3 regions of the Agathobaculum sp. Marseille-P7918 genome follow, and region 3 is predicted to be linked to each of the others. Evidence: riboswitches for the same ligand, from Rfam matches in the RefSeq annotation. Region 3 holds a riboswitch; each other region holds the start of a gene.

What was found. Region 3 has a riboswitch for FMN ahead of ribD (bifunctional diaminohydroxyphosphoribosylaminopyrimidine deaminase/5-amino-6-(5-phosphoribosylamino)uracil reductase RibD). Riboswitches for the same ligand answer to the same signal wherever they lie in the genome.
Region 1: another riboswitch for FMN. It lies ahead of ACESSO_RS16350 (ECF transporter S component); the one in region 3 lies ahead of ribD (bifunctional diaminohydroxyphosphoribosylaminopyrimidine deaminase/5-amino-6-(5-phosphoribosylamino)uracil reductase RibD).
Region 2: another riboswitch for FMN. It lies ahead of ACESSO_RS12735 (MATE family efflux transporter); the one in region 3 lies ahead of ribD (bifunctional diaminohydroxyphosphoribosylaminopyrimidine deaminase/5-amino-6-(5-phosphoribosylamino)uracil reductase RibD).

What each region holds. Positions count from the first base shown of each region.
Region 1 covers NZ_CAXTXI010000017.1:25,401-30,301, forward strand. Annotated here, with positions in the region: gene ACESSO_RS16340 (hypothetical protein) at 1-356, shown strand, start outside; gene ACESSO_RS16345 (metallophosphoesterase) at 472-1,350, opposite strand; gene ACESSO_RS16350 (ECF transporter S component) at 1,406-2,020, opposite strand; FMN riboswitch at 2,110-2,241, opposite strand; gene ACESSO_RS16355 (toprim domain-containing protein) at 2,284-2,889, opposite strand; gene holA (DNA polymerase III subunit delta) at 2,891-3,937, opposite strand; gene ACESSO_RS16365 (ComEC/Rec2 family competence protein) at 3,942-4,901, opposite strand, start outside.
Region 2 covers NZ_CAXTXI010000010.1:13,040-17,940, reverse strand. Annotated here, with positions in the region: gene ACESSO_RS12745 (sensor histidine kinase) at 1-1,228, opposite strand, end outside; gene ACESSO_RS12740 (sugar ABC transporter substrate-binding protein) at 1,564-2,511, shown strand; FMN riboswitch at 2,655-2,766, shown strand; gene ACESSO_RS12735 (MATE family efflux transporter) at 2,909-4,285, shown strand; gene groL (chaperonin GroEL) at 4,406-4,901, opposite strand, start outside.
Region 3 covers NZ_CAXTXI010000005.1:58,412-63,312, reverse strand. Annotated here, with positions in the region: gene lepA (translation elongation factor 4) at 1-1,619, opposite strand, end outside; gene ACESSO_RS08745 (hypothetical protein) at 1,706-1,879, opposite strand; FMN riboswitch at 1,959-2,088, shown strand; gene ribD (bifunctional diaminohydroxyphosphoribosylaminopyrimidine deaminase/5-amino-6-(5-phosphoribosylamino)uracil reductase RibD) at 2,274-3,335, shown strand; gene ACESSO_RS08735 (riboflavin synthase) at 3,337-3,990, shown strand; gene ACESSO_RS08730 (bifunctional 3,4-dihydroxy-2-butanone-4-phosphate synthase/GTP cyclohydrolase II) at 4,017-4,901, shown strand, end outside.

The DNA.
Region 1 (4,901 bases), on a different contig from region 3:
ATTTTATCGTTACCATTATTGACAAAACCGCAACAGTATTGCTGCCAGACAAAGATGGAAAATTCCATATTGATATGCAGACAACAAATACATTGGATTATCAATATCTGCCGAGGAACATAGACAGCAGTGCGATAGATTATCAGGATGGTAAGCTGGCATTGGCGGGTGAAAGTTATGATCGCTATAGTGGAATGATGCAGACAGGTTTCGATGTAGTTATCTGTGATCGAAGCGGATTGCGACTTTGGGCACAATATCAAAGCAGCCTACAAAACGATTTGACAGGCGCTTACAATACCAGTGAAATCGTGCGGCTATTGTACAATCATCCAATTGGAGTGACATGGCAATGAAGAAACTCCGGATACGCCAGCGTTGAACGTATCCGGAGTTTCTAATGCGTTTCTTGGATTTACAATCCCCTCAATTATACAAAACTTTTCTTTTGTATAATTATATATATTGAATTTAGAAGTCTGTTTGCTCTCCTGTACCACTCACCTCAACCACTACAATTTCCGGTGGATTGAACAATCGCGGTTTCCAATCACGTGCCAAACCGCGACCAACGATTTCAGTCATGCTGCCACAGGTATATTGACCGCCAGCATATTTCGGGAAAAATCCCTGATTGGGTGCAATCAAGCCGTTAAGCAGATATGGGATGCGCCATTGACCACCATGCGCGTGTCCGCACAATACCAAGTCAAACGGATACTTTGCATACTCTGTGATATATTCAGGCCGATGTGCCAGCAACACACACAACTGCTTTGTATCCAGATTTTGGAACCGTGATAAAGTATGCCGATATTCTTCTGACTCTCCGTATGAGCGAGCCTGTCGAGTCCCTGTTGAAGCAGGATCATCCACACCGCACAGTATGAAATTGACTTCATTTATAGTTACGGTTTCTTGGTCGTTACGCAGAACATGAACACCATATTGCTCAATCATATCAAATATATCTTCCGCTTGCCCGCTCCAGAATTCATGATTACCCGATACATAGTAGCAAGGTGCAATTTGGGTAATTTGCTGCAATAATTGTTCTGCTCCATCACGAGGAATCTTATCATCTACGATATCTCCACACAGCAAAATACAATCCGGCTGCTCACGGATAACTCGCTCTATCAACTGACATTGATTCTCTCCGTAAATGCAGCTGTGCAAATCAGAAAGCATCAAAAGACGCATCCCCTGCCCCTCTTTCAATTTATCGGTTTCCAGCGTATAATATCGTGTCACCAAACCACACTGCAAGCTGGCGATTCCAATGCCAACCGCGCACAGCAGAATTGCATGTATCCATCTTTTTCTTCTATTCATTACAACCTCCATCATAAAAACAAGGGGACATAAACGTTTTTTCCGTCCATGTCCCCCATTTGTTTATTTATTAGTTGGCTTTTTGCCGCATATGAATTGCTATTTGCTTTGATTTGATGAAAACACTCAGTTTCTTATAGGCAACCATAGTTATAATGGTTAAAATCACACCTTTGATTAGATTAAACGGCAAAATTCCCAACAAAAGATATGCGCCCATTCCATTGATTGCGGGGTTGACCGCTCGGCACATATCAAAAATAGCATCCAAATTCCAGCCCATTCCATTGACATAAAACGGGATAATCAAGCAGTAATTCGTCAGCATGCCCATACCGGCCATGGCGACAGAACCGCACAGACACCCTACAGCCGCCATTTTTCTGGACTTATGCGCACGGTAAATAAGTACAGCAATTACAACCAACGTTGACAGCATCAAAAAATCTGCCAATTCACCAGATCCTGCGGTTTGGCTCTGTGTCAAATGAATCAGATCTTTGATACCTATCATCGTAATAGCCGGACCAATGCCAAAGATGAATGCTCCAATCAAAACAACGGCCCCCGACAGATCCACCTTCAGAAACGGCGGCATGAACGGAATCGGAAATTCAAAATACATTAAAACGGTAGCGATGGCCGCAAATACTGCGGTATACGTGATTTTACTGGTTTTCGTCATGAGTATCTTCTCCTTTGCAAGGAGTTCTGTTTGTTTGGGTAACAAAAAGCCCTTGGAGCAATCCAAGGGCATGCAGACGTACCGAAATACACCTGTTTCTTTCATCCGGACTATAACCGTCGGTTGGGATTCACACCCATCATGCCTTTCGGCTCGCAGACTATCGGACAAACTGCCCGTATACTGCCGGTGGAGACTTTCACTCCGCCCTGAAACAGAACTATTTATTTATGATATCATTATAGGCTTATCTGCCATACTTGTCAATCCCCTGCTGATATTCTATGGATGATCTCTTCCATTTCAGTTCGGGAAGAAACTGCATTGATAAATTCCAATAGCGCATTGGCCGTCATATGGGATGGTAAATCCAATGCTTTGAGCACTTCTGTACGACGTTTTACGCTGTTCGGCTGACCGGATAATCCCCATGCAAAAAAATCTGCCTTGCTGATTGGCTTTTTATCCTGTGCGGAAGAGGATACTTCGTCCTCAAAAGTAGCGCCAGCACGACGCAACGCCTCCAAAATAACCTCTGGGCGCATCCCTTCTACCCCGAGTTTTCCTTCCTTTGAACCATGACGTTTGCGTCGCTCCTTGCCGACAACGTCCGGAATATAGGCTTGCTTCACACTTCCAGGCGGTAATGCCCCTTTTATATAATTGCGAATGACAAAACCAGCCCCATCGCTATCCGTCAACACAATTAAGCCGCGTGATAACGCAATTTTTCGCAGTAAGCGGAGCTGGTCCTTATCATGAAAAATCCGAAAGCCCCCGCTTTCCAGCACAACTGCATCCACAACCTGACGGACTGTATTCACGTCGTAGCGACCTTCTACTACAATTGCTTCACGAACTCGTATCACATTAGCCCTCCCTCAATGCGGATGCCATGGACAACAGCGTTAATTCAATCTGCTTTTGACGATCCACCGCACTGCCCTTTAGCGCTGCATCGGTTTGTGCGCACAGAGAAGCAACATGACGCAACCATTTTAGGGATACACGTCGTGCTGCGTTTTGTAACTGCTTAGCGTAATATGGAGATTTAGAGCCAATCATATCCATCAGCTGTTTTTCTCCTCCACGCGCTTCTGCGCACAGCTTCGCCGCGTATAAACGCTGAATATGGCGTGTGATTGTCGTAAAAATCATCACTTCATTGTTCTTCTGTGCAATCAAATCACCTACTAAAGATACTGCGCGTTCAAATTTTCCTACTGTTATAGCATCTGTCAAATCAAAAACCACAGCATCCAAAATCGGTGAACAGACCGCATCAATGTTGTATTTTTTGATTTCCCCCGTAGTGGTATGAGCTGCAGCCTTCTCCATCTCTCCCGCCAAATTGGTCATAGAATTTCCACAAAGGAAAATCATATACGACGCATCCTCCGGTGAGATGGCACAACCAAGCGCACGGGCGCGTCGCTCCAACCACGCAACCAGTTCACGCTCTTCCATGTGAGTAAACTCCACAAAACAAGCGACCTTTTGCAGCGTCTTATATAACTTTGTTCGTTTGTCTGGTTTGCCATCTAAAATATCATAGTAGAACACCAGACAAACATAGTCTGGTAAATCTTCCAGTAATGCGGGCAGCATATCGGAGAACGCAGCAGGCGGTTTAAACAAATCAAAATCTGTCACGATGATGAGTTTCTTTTCCGACATTGCAGGATAACTGTCTACCGCCTCGGTAAGCTGTTCCGGAGTCAGCCCCTTCCCCTCTAATTCAATCCGATTGAAATCCGCAAATGTGGGATCAATGACTTTCTCCCTGAGCTGCTGCAAGTAATATTCTTTTAAATAGCTTTCCTCGCCGAAGATCACATAAAGCGATGCAAAAGTCCCTTTTTTCAAATCCTGAAGCAGCTGCGACTTTCCGTTGGATTTAGACTTTTCCTGTGGCATGTTTTCACTCCTTCACAAACTGCCGCACAATTTCTCCGGTTACATAGGGACTTTCTACAGATAGTCCATGATATTGAGACAAAACTTCACCAAATCCAGCTTGCACAATAATTCTCTCTGCACCCATAGTATTTAATGCCTGCGTTAATAATTCGTCGTCCTCCATATTTCTCTGCGAAAGGACAATCTCCGGGGCGGCAATTGACGATGATTCCAGAAAGGCCGCCAACTGCTTTTGCGTCGGACTGTGCAGAACCAAAATTTCGTTCGCAATTTGCACGCCCAGTTTTCCATCTGCTACCGAAAAAACGGTGATCGGTGCCGCACCAGTGTCCAGTACCTCAGACTGATTGATTTCCTGCGCACCAACTTGGCCGCAAAGCTCCAGCAAATCCGTATTATACTTTGTTGCCTTGCATCCAGCAGGCATCAGAATCTGATTTACAGAAACCGCTTGCAGCAGTGCAGGCAAATCACGCGCATGTCCCTTATCCACTGCTGTTAAAATTAAAGTGTCAATGTGGTCAATATTATGATAACGCATCCATTCCTCTACCAGCTGTGCGGCATCACGATATCCACCATCGCCAGCGCAGTCGATTAGTGTTGCATGCGTTGTATCAGAAACCAGAATAGCTTGTCCTGTGCCACATGGTAAATAGGTCACGCGATAGGTTCGCTGATATTGATAAGTGCTCATGCCGCTGAGGACGATTAAGCACAAGCAAACCATCGGCAAAACAACTTTCCATTTAATTCGGCTACCCATCACCAGCCAGAAAAGGATCACCGCAAAACAAAGAAATAGTGCTGCAAGTCCAAAACCATCGCTCCAGTTTACCATTCCGTACGGAAGATTTGATACGCGCTCGGCCATCCACAAAATATAATGCAGCGGCGGCTGCGTGACTACGGATAAAGCAGGCACTACGGCCGGACAAATCGCTGAAGCCACACAAATGAA
Region 2 (4,901 bases), on a different contig from region 3:
GACGCAGCCCAAAGCCTTGTTCGATTTTTGCGCAGCCGATACCGTTATCCTGCACTACAATCGTCATGCAGCGCTCCTGACAGGACAGGGACACGTCAATTTCGGTCGCATGCCCATGCCGGATGGCATTGGTCACGCTTTCCTGTACAATCCGATAGACCGCATCCTCCTCGTCCTGTGAAAGACGCATATCCGTCGGCTGCACATTCAGCCGAATATCCGCATGTGAAGTCTGCTGCATCTCGCTGCACAGCTTGTCAAGCGCCTCGGACAAGCGAAACCGCTCGAGCGCATCCGGTCTGAGCGCACTGACCGAACGGCGCACCTCATTCATGCCCGCACGAGCGGTTTTCGCAATGAGTTCCATCTGCTTGCGCGCCATATCCGGCGAAATATCCATCATTTCAATACAGGCATCCGCACCGGCGGTGATGCCGGTCAGCGCGTGGCCGAGCGTATCGTGAATCTCGCGCGCCAGACGGTTGCGTTCTCGGGTCTCCGCCATGCGCTCGCTTTCCGCCGCATATTCCTTGAGCTGACCGTTGAGGACAGACAGCTTATCATTCGCCCGCGCCAGTTCTCCGTTGAGTCGGCGGATAGCCGCGTTTTCTTCCGTCCGCCTGCCGACCAGAATCACCATATAGCCGATAAACAAAATCAGATTGAGCGCACTGAGCAGACCAATGGCTGTCTGCATGAGCTGCCGCGGCTGTCCCTCATAATAGGCAAGATATTCGGATACCGAAACCATACCCAAGCCGGATTGCAAAACATCCAGACTGGTCAGCAGATAGAGCGAGGTCATCGCGCCGAGAAACAGCATACGCCCGCGCCCATGCAGACTATCCACCAGATTGACCACGGCGAGCAGCAGCAGGCCGTTATAGTCCAGATGCAGCGCCAGAATCACAAGCAGGGCGACTCCCGGTTCCAACCAAAACACGATACGGCCGTTTCCCAGCCTGCCGCGCCGATATGCAAAGTCGACCGCGACAAACGCAAGTAAACTAAGCGCCGCAAAAGACACGCTCCACGGAGCAGCCGGTAAAATACTCAGCCCCTGCAAAAAGCTCACACCCTCGGCTCGCTGCACCGCACGCAGTGGCGTCAGCACAAAAACCGCACCGAGGAACGCGCAGAGTGCCAGATTGATGAGCAGCGTCCCCTGCCGCAGCAGGGTCAGGCTCTCGTCCGTCTGCATCTCGCGATTGGCCGGTCCATCCGACATGCCAGCAGCCCCCTTTTCCCCGTCAAGCCTTGTCTTTCTTCTGCCGCAGACAGTCGCCTTTTTTCCTGCCGTGCTGCGCTGTGGAACGGGTTTCCTATGCATAAATTATAATATATATCCTGCACAAGATCAAACAACATATCAGATCAGATGCAAAAACAGCAGGCGGATACCCGCAGCCTGTCCGGTGAAATAGCGCGTCGTTCACCGCAGGCCGCAAATAATATGTGTAAAACCTCTCCGGAAAAGAATCGTCGTCCTGTTCAGAACCGGCAAAAAAGCGTTTTCATGACTCCCCTAATATGATATGATAAAACCAGTAAGGGGGGCTGGCGATGAAATGGAGACGACTGTTTCTTGCTGTGTGCGGCGTCGTGCTGGCGGCATGGCTGTGCCTGACGCTGGGCGCATGGAAAGAACAGCAGGAGACACCGCTGCGTATCGGCGCAACCTATATGACAATGAACAATCCGTTCTACAGCGTCATTGACGAGGAACTGCGGTTGATGATCGAAAGCCGCGGCGATATCCTGCTCACGCGCGACCCTGCACTCGATCAGGAGAAGCAAAACGACCAGATTCACGAACTGCTTGCGGGTGGAATCGATCTGCTTGTGATTAACCCGGTGGATTTTCAGCAGATTCGTCCTGCACTGGAGGAAGCGCGGGAGGCAGATGTTCCGGTTGTGATTGTGGATTCGCAGGTGAGCGATCCCTCACTGGTTGCCTGCACGATTGCTTCAGACAATTATGGCGCGGGCGTATTATGCGCCGAGCATCTGATGAGCACGCGTGATTCCGCGCGCATCGCCCTTCTGGAGCACCCGACCGCCCAGTCGGCGGTCGACCGCATTCGAGGGTTTTGCGACACCATCGCCGCGCATCCGCAGTATCAGATTGCCGGCCGCGCAAGCAGCGACGGTCAGCTGGAGCTTGCCATGCCGGCGCTGGACGGCCTGCTGGATGCCGATCCGACGATTGATGTAGTGATGGCGCTCAACGATCCGACAGCATTGGGGGCGATGGCTGCACTGGAGGAGCGTCATTTACTGGAGCGCACACTGGTTTATGGCGTAGACGGTGCTCCCGAAGCCAAAAATATGATTTTTGAGGGTGTGATGACAGCAACGGTCGCCCAATCTCCTATTCAGATCGGACAGACGACAGCGCAGGTCATATACCAGATTCTGTCCGGACAAGCCTATGAAAGCGAAATCATTGTGCCGGTCGAGTTAATTACAGCGGAAAATGTGGAACAGTTCGGCTCAGACGGCTGGCAATGAGTGATACTGCAGGCGGCGTATCCCCAACTTGTATCTCCGCCGACCGGCCATCCATAACGCACAATATTTCTGCAAAAAAATTGGTCTTCAAGCGATTGACAGGGCAGGATTTTCTGCTATAATGGCCTTATAAAATTGTATATTCCTTTCTTCGGAAACGAGAGTATTCTCTACTGGCGGTCAAAGCCCGCGAGCGCAAGCTAACCCGGTGCAATCCCGGGGCCAACAGTCAGGTCTGGATGGGAGAAGAAAGCCGCCGGCAGCACCGGCAGCTTCTCGTGCACGATGAAAGAACACGAAGCAGCCGGTATTGCATCCGTTGGATGGCAATCAACGGCTGCTTTACGATTTATCCGGCTTATCCGGCGGCAGGGAACCACAAGAGGAGGCTGTCGCCATGAATAAACCGGTACAAAACGCAAACCCGCTGGAAACAGAGCCGATCTCCGCGCTGTTAGTGCGATATTCTATCCCCACAGCACTGACACTCATGGTCAATTACCTTTACAACATCGTTGATCAGATTTTTGTCGGGCAAGGCGTTGGCATCACCGGCATGACAGCTACCAATGTCGCGTTTCCGCTCATGATTCTGGTAAACGCAATCTCGCTGCTGCTGGGGGATGGGGCCGCGGCCAATATCAGTCTGTGCCTGGGCCGCAAGCAGCAGCAAACAGCAGATGCGACCATGTCGCACGCACTGACTTTAATTGTCGGCAGCGGCATCCTTTGCGCGCTGGTGTTTGCTATCTTCGCCCCGCAGCTGGTGATTCTGTGCGGCGTCACGGAAACCGCTTATACGCAGGCAGTCTCCTATCTGCGGGCGATCGCATGGGGCGTACCGTTCCAGCTGATGTGCCCTGCATTCACCGCCATCATCCGTGCGGATGGCGCTCCCCAGTACACCATGAAATGTATGATCGTGGGCGCTGTTATCAACCTGATTCTGGATCCCATTTTCATTTTCCCGCTGCAAATGGGTGTGGTGGGCGCCGGTATCGCCACAGCGGTGGGACAGACAGCTGCCGGCTGTATGTGCCTCTTTTATCTGCGCCATATGCGTACCGTCCGCATTCGCAAACCCGATCTGTGCCCCACGCCTGCATTGACCGGACGTATCGTTGCGTTGGGGTTTCCCAGCCTGCTGACGCAGACGATGATGGCGCTGGTACAGATCACCATGAACAACCTGATGCGTCAGTATGGTGCATTGAGCGCCTTTGGCAGCGACATCGCCCTTTCGGTCTACGGCATGATGATGAAGGTATACCAAATTGCTCATTCAATGTTTGTGGGCGTCTCCTCCGCTGTACAGCCCATCAACGGCTTTAACTTCGGCGCCAAACACTACACGCGGGTACATCAGACATACCTGCTGGCCAGCCGGATTGCGCTCATCATTTCCGCTGTATGCTTTCTGGTTTTCATGGTGCTCCCCCGGCAAATCGGTATGCTCTTTGTCTCGGATAATCCTCTGTATCTGGATTGCACCGCTCACATTTTCCGAATTTATATGATGGCCTTTTTCCTCTACGGTCTGCATATGACTACGGCATCCTTTTTTCAGAGCATCGGCAAACCTGTGCACTCGCTGATGATTCCGCTGGTACGGCAAGGGGTGTTTCTGATTCCGCTGGCGTTGCTGCTCTCCCGCAGTTTTGGTCTGGATGGCGCTTTATATGCCGTTCCCATTACGGATATGCTGGTCTTTTTGCTCAGCATTGCGTTGGCGTTTACGGAATTTCGCTCCTGGCGTAAAAACGGATGGCTGTAAGCCACAGTATGAAAAACCTCCTGTCGCAGCATAGCTGCAACAGGAGGGTTTCTTTTACTCGTCAGAAAGACTTGCGCTTATCTGCATACTGCAAGATGAGAGACGCACATTTATCCTCTATCAATGCGTGCTCTTGCGTCGGCTCGCGCCGCCGGTGCGCAGCCATTCCTCATCGACCGGATCGATCACATTCACCTCGGTGGTCAGGAAAGTGCTCGCCATGGAAACCGCATTTTGCAGCGCCAGACGCACCACCTTGGTCGAGTCCATAATACCGGCTTCAATCATATTGACATAGGTATTGGTGCAAACATCCATTCCCATTCCAGGCTCCAACCGACGAATCTCTGTCACAACGGAATCGCCGTCTCCGCCGGCATTTTCCACAATCTGAGCTGCCGGTTTGGTCAACGCAGTGCAGATGATCTGCGCGCCGACCTTTTCATCTCCCGTAAGCTGCGCCGCATATGCCTCAACCTGTGTGCAGGCGTCGCAGTAGGCCACGCCGCCACCGGCCACAACACCTTCCTCCAGCGCAGCGCGAGTGACATTCAGCGCGTCTTCCACGCGATGTTTTTTCTCCTTCAGCTCCAGCTCGGTCGCTGCGCCAACGTGG
Region 3 (4,901 bases):
TTTCCGCCGATTGCCGCCTGAATCGGCACTTCGAACAGCTGACGCGGGATATTCTCCTTGAGTTTTTCGCAGATACGGCGCGCACGGCCGTAAGCCTTTTCGCGGTGCACAATAAACGAAAGTGCGTCCACCTGGTCACCGTTGAGCAGCATATCCACCTTGACCAAGTCGCTCGGCCGGTAATCAAGAAACTCGTAGTCCAGCGAAGCGTAGCCGCGAGTGCGTGCCTTGAGCGCGTCAAAAAAGTCGTAAATAATTTCGTTTATCGGCATTTCATAGTGCAGCTCTACCAGATTGGCATCCAGATACTGCATGTCTTTAAATATGCCGCGCCGCTCCTGACACATCGGCATGATGTTGCCGACATATTCCTGCGGCGTCATGATGGTCGCCTTGACAAACGGCTCACGCGCCTCCTCAATGAGACCCGGATCGGGATAATCATGCGGGTTGTCGCACTGGACAACCGTGCCGTCGGTCTTGACAATTTCATAGACCACGCTCGGCAGCGTCGTGACCAAATCGAGGTCGAACTCACGCTCCAGTCGCTCCTGAATGACCTCCATGTGCAGCATGCCGAGGAACCCGCAGCGGAAACCGAAGCCCAGCGCTACCGAGCTTTCCGGCTCGAAGGACAGCGCCGCATCGTTGAGCTGCAATTTCTCCAGTGCATCGCGCAGATCGGGGTATTTGGAACCATCCTCGGTGTAAATACCGCAGAACACCATCGGCCGCGCGGGACGATAACCCGGTAGGGCCTCCGCCGTCGGGCGTTCAGCCTCGGTGACCGTGTCGCCGACGCGAGTGTCGGATACGGTCTTGATGGATGCGGTAAAGTAACCGACCTCACCCGCGCACAGCTCCTGCTGCGGGGATAGCCCGAGCGGCAGCATGTAGCCGCATTCGAGCACCTGAAACGTCGCGCCGGTCGCCATCATTTTGACCTTCATCCCCGGACGGATACAGCCCTCCATCAGGCGCATATAGACGATAACGCCTTTATAAGGGTCGTACTGGCTGTCAAATATCAGTGCGCGCAGCGGTGCATCCGGATCGCCCGTCGGCGCGGGGATGTCCGACACGATGCGCTCAAGCACGGAATGAATGTTAATATTCATTTTGGCGGAAATCTCCGGGCTGTCCTCAGCCGGGATGCCGATGATATCCTCAATCTCCTGCTTGACGCGCGGCGCGTCCGCAGCCGGCAGGTCAATCTTATTGATAACCGGCACAACCTCCAACCCCGCGTCAATCGCAAGATAGGTGTTGCCCAACGTCTGCGCCTCGATGCCCTGCGCCGCATCCACAACCAGCAGCGCACCCTCGCACGCAGCCAGCGAACGAGAGACCTCGTAATTGAAGTCAACATGCCCCGGCGTGTCGATGAGATTCATCTCATAGGTTTTGCCGTCGTCCGCCTCATATTCCATACGCACGGCGCGCGCCTTAATCGTGATGCCGCGTTCGCGCTCCAGATCCATATTGTCGAGTAACTGCTCCTCCATCTCGCGCTGAGATACCGCTTTGCACTGCTCAAGCAGGCGGTCGGCAAGCGTGGACTTACCGTGGTCGATGTGCGCAATAATGGAAAAATTACGAATTTGCTCGCGATTTTTCACCCCGAAAGCTCCTTATCTGTTCCATAATAGCAATATGGAAATATTATAGCACGTTCCCGCCTGTCTCACAAGCGTTCTTTTCCGGTTTACCGGCTCCCTGCCCTTGTTCTGTTTTTTTGCACAAATTTGATTTTCTTTTGCTCCGGATTTGATGTGACTACGCTATGATAAAAATGTAGATAAGCCACATTCTTTTCTCTTTTCTTTATACTCTTCCCAAATGCAGGGGCGGCCAAGGCCGCCTCTGCATATTTTTTCATAAAATGCTTGCATTCTTGTTCTTGCGGGTATATACTGTGTTCAGCAAAGCATTTAACTGCTGTGCTAAAACCGAATATCAGGATTCTTCAGGGCAGGGTGCAATTCCCTACCGGCGGTACAGCCCGCGAGCGGACGCTTTTTCAAAGCGAATGCATGATTCGGTGAAACTCCGAAGCCGACAGTATAGTCTGGATGAAAGAAGAATGCGCGAAAAACGGATTTTGTTCCGTTTTCGCTTGTTTGCTGTTCTGAAACACATTTTGTGTTTCAGATTTTTTATTTTTATGACGTTTCGCCCCGAAGCATCTGCTTTCGGGGCGATTTTTCATTTTACAGCCCGTAACAGGCTGTTTTGGCGAGGTGATCCGATTGCAAAACCAAACGGAATCTTATATGCGCCGCGCACTTGAACTGGCCAAACGCGGCGCAGGACACGTCAGCCCTAACCCAATGGTCGGCTGCGTCATCGTTAAAGACGGACGCATCATCGGCGAAGGCTGGCATGAATACTGCGGCGGCCTGCACGCTGAACGCAACGCGCTGAAAAACTGCACGGAGGACCCGGCAGGCGCAGACTTATACGTTACGCTTGAGCCATGCTGCCACTGGGGCCGCACCCCTCCCTGCACAGAAGCCATTCTCGAAAAGCGCATCGGTCGTGTATTCGTCGGGTGTCTGGACGCAAACCCGCTTGTTGCCGGCAAGGGAGCACAGATTCTGCGGGATGCAGGCATTCCGGTCGAAACCGGCATCTGTGAGAACGAGTGCCGCCAGCTCAACGAGGTATTCTTTCACTTCATCACAAACAAAACCCCGTATGTTGTACTCAAATATGCTATGACGCTGGACGGCAAGATTGCCGCGTACACCGGCGACAGCCGCTGGGTAACGGGCGAAGCCGCCCGCCGTCACGTGCACGAGACACGCGCACGCCTATCCGGCATCATGGTTGGCGTCGGCACCGTGCTGGCAGACGACCCATTGCTCACCTGCCGCATCGAGGACGGACACAACCCATGCCGCATTGTCTGTGACAGTCACGCGCGCACGCCGCTGGACTCCCAACTCATTCGCACCGCGCACGACACCGACACGGTCATCGCCGTGACCGAATGGAACGAACGCGCCACGGCACTCAAAAAAGCAGGCGCACACCTATTGCTGTGCAAGGCACAAAACGGCAAAGTGGACTTGAACGACCTGATGCATCAGCTTGCTGCGCGCGGTCTGGACAGCATCCTGCTTGAAGGAGGCGCAGAGCTGGCGTTTGCAGCGCTTGAGGCAGGTATCGTCCATAAAGTGCAGGCTTATATCGCACCCAAACTGATTGGCGGCAGTACCGCCAAAACCCCGCTCGGCGGCACAGGTTTCGCCCATATGTCAGACGCTTTGACACTCAAAAACGCAACTGTCACGCCGCTGGGTGCGGACTTCCTGCTCGAGGGGGTGCTGTAATATGTTTACCGGTATCATTGAGGAAATCGGCACCGTACGCCGTATCGAGCGCGGCGCCGCGGGCGCAAGACTCACCATCGCGGCGAAAACCGTGCTGGAAGGCACCAAGCTCGGCGACAGCATCGCCACCAACGGCGTGTGTCTGACCGTTGTCGCGATGACGGCGGACAGCTTCAGCGCAGACGTCATGGCCGAGTCGCTGCGGCGCTCTAGCCTCGGCGCACTGCAAAGCGGCTCACCGGTCAATCTTGAGCGCGCCATGCCCCTGAACGGTCGCTTCGGCGGACACATTGTTTCCGGTCACATCGACGGCACCGGCACAATTGCATCCCAAAAGCGCGAGGACAACGCGGTTTGGGTGACTGTGCACACCTCCGCTTCCCTGCTGCGATATATCGTGGAAAAAGGCTCGATTGCAATTGACGGCGTAAGTCTGACGGTTGCGGCGGTGGACCAGACCGGTTTTTCGGTATCCATCATCCCACACACAGGCGCGCAGACCATCCTGCTGGACAAAAAGCCGGGTGAGACGGTCAATCTGGAGTGCGACGTTATCGGAAAATATGTCGAAAAGCTGCTTACACCGTATTCACCGGCTGAAAAATCCGCTTCAAGCAGTATCACTATGGAATTTCTGGCCCAACATGGGTTCTAAAAAAAAATAAAAGGAGGACAATCCATATGAAACAGCAATATTGCACGGTCGAAGAGGCGCTGGATGAACTGCGCGCCGGCCGCATCATCATCTCCATCGACGACCCCGACCGTGAAAACGAAGGCGACATGATTTGCGCCGCCCAGTTCGCCACTACTGAGAATGTCAACTTTATGGCGACATATGCCAAGGGCCTAATCTGCACGCCGATGAGCGAAGCCGTGGCGCAGCGGCTGGGGCTGGAACAAATGGTCAAGGTCAACACCGACAACCATCAGACTGCATTCACCGTCTCGGTAGACCATGTGGAAACCACCACTGGCATTTCTGCAGAGGAGCGCGGCTACACCTGCCGCATGTGCGCCGATCCCAACTCCAAACCGTCAGATCTGCGTCGTCCCGGCCATGTCTTTCCGTTGGTATCACGCTATGGTGGCGTGCTTACCCGCAACGGACACACCGAGGCAACCGTTGACCTGTGCCGACTGGCGGGGCTGGAAGAATGCGGCCTGTGCTGCGAAATCATGCGCGACGACGGCACGATGATGCGCACAACTGAGCTGCTTGAACATGCGGCGAAGTGGGGGCTTAAGGTCATCACAATCAAAGCGCTGCAGGATTACTGCCGCCGCCACGACAAACATGTCGTGCGTGAGGCCTGCGCCAAGCTGCCGACCCGCTTCGGTGAGTTCCAGATTTACGGTTACATCAACGACCTGACCGGCGAGCATCATGTGGCACTGGTCAAGGGAGACATCGGAGACGGCAAAAACCTGTTGTGCCGTGTGCATTCGGAATGCCTGACAGGCGACGTGTTCGGCTCTCGCCGCTGCGACTGCGGCCAGCAGCTTGCAGCCGCCATGCAGCAAATCGATCGCGAAGGACGCGGCGTGCTGCTCTATATGCGGCAG